One region of the Streptomyces sp. NPDC006430 genome, then DNA from elsewhere that is predicted to be linked to it. Evidence: riboswitches for the same ligand, from Rfam matches in the RefSeq annotation. Region 1 holds a riboswitch; the other holds the start of a gene.
The links. A riboswitch is a leader RNA that binds a small molecule or an ion and turns the genes downstream of it on or off. The one in region 1 is predicted to bind ZMP and ZTP.
Positions count from the first base shown of each region.

Region 2: it holds a riboswitch for ZMP and ZTP, as region 1 does, so the genes downstream of both, glyA (serine hydroxymethyltransferase) here and ABZZ20_RS07985 (bifunctional 5,10-methylenetetrahydrofolate dehydrogenase/5,10-methenyltetrahydrofolate cyclohydrolase) in region 1, are expected to answer to the same signal.

Region 1 is NZ_JBEXQA010000003.1:469,229-471,418, forward strand. Features, by position in the region: gene ABZZ20_RS07975 (RNA polymerase sigma factor) at 1-546, opposite strand, end outside; partial or broken gene ABZZ20_RS07980 (SAM-dependent methyltransferase) at 773-994, opposite strand; ZMP/ZTP riboswitch at 1,089-1,183, shown strand; gene ABZZ20_RS07985 (bifunctional 5,10-methylenetetrahydrofolate dehydrogenase/5,10-methenyltetrahydrofolate cyclohydrolase) at 1,212-2,102, shown strand.
Region 2 is NZ_JBEXQA010000002.1:78,605-80,794, reverse strand. Features, by position in the region: gene glyA (serine hydroxymethyltransferase) at 1-878, opposite strand, end outside; ZMP/ZTP riboswitch at 915-1,005, opposite strand; gene rocD (ornithine--oxo-acid transaminase) at 1,138-2,190, shown strand, end outside.

The DNA of each region.
Region 1 (2,190 bases):
GCCCTCGGCGGCAGGGTTCTCGCCCTCGTCGGCGTCCTTGGCGCTGGTCTTCTTGGCCGCGACCGTCTTCTTGGTGGCCGTCTTCTTCGCGGCGGTCTTCTTGACCGTCCGCTTCTTCGGCTCGGCGGCGGAACCGGCCGCCTCGTCATCGGTGGCCGCGGTCGGCGAAGCGGATATCGCCGCCGCAGTGGCCGGGGTCGTGGCGGCGACCGAGGCCTTGCGCGCGCCGATGGGGCGCGGCGCAGCAGCCGCCTTCTTGGTCACGGTGCGGGCAGGCGCAGCGGCTGCCTTGCGGGGCTTCTTGGCGGCAGCCTTCGTGGCGGGCGCGGCGCTGACGTGCAGCGCGACGCCCTCCTCGTCCAGGACCTGGTTCAGGCTGCGCAGGACCCGCTTCCACTGGTCCACCGGGATGCGGCCGGCCTCGAAGGCCTGGCGCACGTCGTCACCGTTGATGTGACCCTGCTCGCGGCCGCGCTCGACGAGCGCGACGAGGGCCTCCGATTCGGCGATCTCCGGAGGGAACGTACGGGACGGGCTGAGCGACACAAGGAGCCTCTCGTTGCGAACAGATAAGGAGTGAGCGGGACATCATCGCGCGGACTCGGGAAACAGACCCGAGGGGGGTCTGTATTCCGGGGCCGCGCGAGGACACCTGTCGGTTCATCGCACGCCCGAGTCGATTCGTTACGCGCTGAATTGAGTGACCTGCGCCACGCTGTGGGCGTGCAACCGATCGGCTGGGATTCCGTCCGCGTCCGAGCCGCCCTTCCCGTCAGCCCGTTTTGCGGGCTTCGATGAGGAAACGGGCGGTGTGGGCCACGAACGGGCCGTCGCGTTCGCTCCGTTCGTGGAGCTCGCGCAACTGGTCCCGGTAGTGCCCGATCGTGAAGACGGGCACCATCCAGATCACCTTCCGGAGAAAGTAGATCACGGCTCCGATGTCGTGGAACTCCGTCCGCGGCCTCTCGGATACCGACTGCACACCAGCTCGTTCCAGGTGGGATGCCGGTGATCCACTGGTTTGACCACATCTCGCCGTACTCGGGGCGCTGCGGCCTTCGAACGCGCCTATGCGGTCGATTAGAGTGGGTGCGGGCCGTGACTGGCGTTCGGGTGGATCACCACCGGGGAGCGGCCCGGCGTACCTCGCGTACGCCGCCTGCCGCGCGCCTGGGCGAACCGCGATTCCGCAGCGACGCCCAGGAGACCTCATGACGACCGCCCAGTCCGTTCAGCCGGCCCAGAACGCCCGTCTCATGGACGGCACCGCCCTCGCCCGCCGCATCTCGGAGCAGACCGCCGTCCTCGCGGCGAAGATCACTGAGCGCACCGGTACCGCCCCGTGCCTCGCGACCGTCCTGGTCGGCGAGGACCCGGCGTCCGTCACGTACGTCCGCATGAAGCAGAACCGCTGCGCCAAGGCCGGAATCACCTCCCGCCACGTGGAGCTGCCGGCCGAGACGACCACCGAGGAGCTCGTCGCCGCCCTCACCGCCCTCTCCGAGGACCCCGAGGTCAGCGGCATCCTGCTGCAGCACCCGGTCCCGCACCACATCGACGAACGTGCCGCCTTCGAGGCCATCGCCCCCGGCAAGGACGTCGACGGCGTCACCATGTACTCCTTCGCAGCCATGGGCTTCGGCCTGCCGGGCTTCGTCTCGTGCACCCCCGGTGGCATCATGCGGCTCCTCGCCGAGTACGACGTGGACCTCACCGGCAAGCACGCCGTCGTGGTCGGCCGCAGCGCCATCCTGGGCAAGCCCGCCGGCATGCTGCTGCTGGCGCAGAACGCCACCGTCACCTACTGCCACTCCCGCACCCAGGATCTGCCCTCGATCGTCCGCCAGGCCGACGTGCTCGTCGCCGCCGTCGGCAAGGCCGAGTTCATCCGCGGCGAGGACATCAAGCCGGGCGCCGTGGTCCTGGACGCCGGCTACAACGAGGGCAACGTCGGCGACGTCCACTTCGAGTCGGCTGCCGCCCGCGCCTCGTTGATCACCCCGGTTCCCGGCGGCGTCGGCCCGATGACCATCGCCGTCCTGCTGGAGCAGACCGTCCGGGCCGCCGCGGCCCAGGCCGGGCTGGCGCTCGCGGAGCTCTGACCCACACCGCACACCACCGGCGTACGGAGAACGCCCCGGGCCGTGCGGTCCGGGGCGTTCGCCACGTCCACGACCGGTCCGGCACGGC
Region 2 (2,190 bases), on a different contig from region 1:
TGGGCGTAGGTGACGAACGACGGCTGGGAAGCCTCGTGCAGGGCCACGGCGATGCCCGCCGTGGTCTGGTTGTGCGGCCCGCCCTGCAGGCCCGGGAACACCGCCTTGTCGATGGCCTTCGCATGCTCCTCCCGGCACATCAGCATCGCGCCGCGCGGACCCCGCAGGGTCTTGTGCGTGGTCGTCGAGACGACGTCCACGTGCCCGACCGGCGACGGGTGCGCCCCGCCCGCGATCAGGCCGGCGATGTGGGCGACGTCCGCGACCAGGATCGAGCCCGCCTCCTGCGCGATCGATGCGAACGCCTCGAAGTCGATCGTGCGCGGGAGCGCCGTACCGCCGCAGAAGATGATCTTCGGGCGCTCCGCGAGGGCCAGGTCGCGGACCGCGTCGTAGTCGATCAGGCCCGTCCCGGCGGAGACCCCGTACTGCACGCCCCGGAACCACGAGCCCGTCGCCGAGACCCCCCAGCCGTGCGTCAGGTGCCCGCCCATCGGCAGGGCCATGCCCATCACCGTGTCGCCGGGCTTCGCGAAGGCCAGGTACACCGCGAGGTTCGCGGGCGAGCCGGAATACGGCTGGACGTTGGCGTGGTCCACCCCGAACAGGCCCTTCGCCCGCTCGACGGCCAACGCCTCGACGCGGTCGATGTTCTGCTGGCCCTCGTAGTAGCGGCGGCCCGGGTACCCCTCGCTGTACTTGTTCTGCAGCACCGTGCCGGAGGCCTCCAACACGGCGGCGGACACGTAGTTCTCGCTGGGGATCAGACGCAGGGTCTCCGCCTGAAGGGATTCCTCCGCGGCGACGAAGGACGCCAGCTCGGGGTCGACGGCCCACAGGGAAGGGTGGCGGTGGGCGGGGTGGCGGCGCGCGGTCATGGCGGGCTCCTCCGGGGTCGATGTCAGATCTCGTCCCCGCGAGGCCCAGGCGAGCGGCCCTGTATGCGGTCGTGCGCGCACGACTCCCCCGGAGTTGGTTCTCCGTACGCCAGTCGCCGTGCGTACCGCTCACCTTAGCCGCCGGGCCACAAGAAAGGTTTCCCCGTCCGGTATACGAGCGACGTATAGCCGTATACAAGGTGACGCAGGTGACACCAACCCCGTCACCCGGCCCGCCTGACCGACGATCGGAGACCCCGTGTCGACAACTGCTGATGCCATCCGTTCCGCCGAGGCGCACAGCGCGCACAACTACCACCCGCTGCCCGTCGTCGTGGCGTCCGCGGAAGGCGCGTGGGTGACCGACGTGGAGGGCCGCCGCTACCTGGACATGCTCGCGGGCTATTCGGCGCTCAACTTCGGCCACGGCAACCGCCGCCTGCTCGACGCCGCCCGGGCGCAGTTGGAACGGGTCACCCTCACCTCCCGGGCCTTCTACCACGACCGGTTCGCCGACTTCTGCCGCGAGCTGGCCGCGCTGTGCGGCAAGGACATGGTGCTCCCGATGAACACGGGCGCGGAGGCCGTGGAGACGGCCGTGAAGCTCGCCCGCAAGTGGGGTTACGAGGTCAAGGGCGTCCCGGACGGGCACGCCAAGATCGTGGTCGCGGCCGGCAACTTCCACGGCCGGACCACGACCATCGTGAGCTTCTCCACCGACCACGAGGCGCGCGACCACTTCGGCCCGTACACGCCGGGGTTCGAGATCGTTCCGTACGGCGACCTCACCGCGCTGGCCGCAGCCGTCACGCCGAACACCGTGGCCGTGCTGCTGGAGCCGATTCAGGGCGAGGCTGGGGTGCTGGTACCGCCGGCCGGGTACTTCCAGGGCGTACGGGACCTCACGCGCGAGCGGAACGTCCTGTTCATGGCGGACGAGATCCAGTCGGGGCTGGGGCGCACCGGCAAGACCTTCGCCTGCGAGCACGAGGGGGTCGTGCCGGACGTGTACATCCTCGGCAAGGCGCTGGGCGGCGGCGTGGTCCCGGTCTCCGCCGTCGCCGCGGACCAGGACGTGCTCGGGGTGTTCCGGCCCGGCGAACACGGCTCCACCTTCGGCGGGAACCCGCTGGCCTGCGCGGTCGGCCTGGAGGTCGTCGCGATGCTGCGCACGGGCGAGTACCAGCAGCGTGCCGCCGAGCTCGGCGACCACCTGCACCGGGAGCTGAATCTGCTGGTCGGCGGGGGCGCGGTGACCGCCGTGCGCGGCCGCGGGCTGTGGGCGGGCGTGGACATCGACCCGGGGCACGGG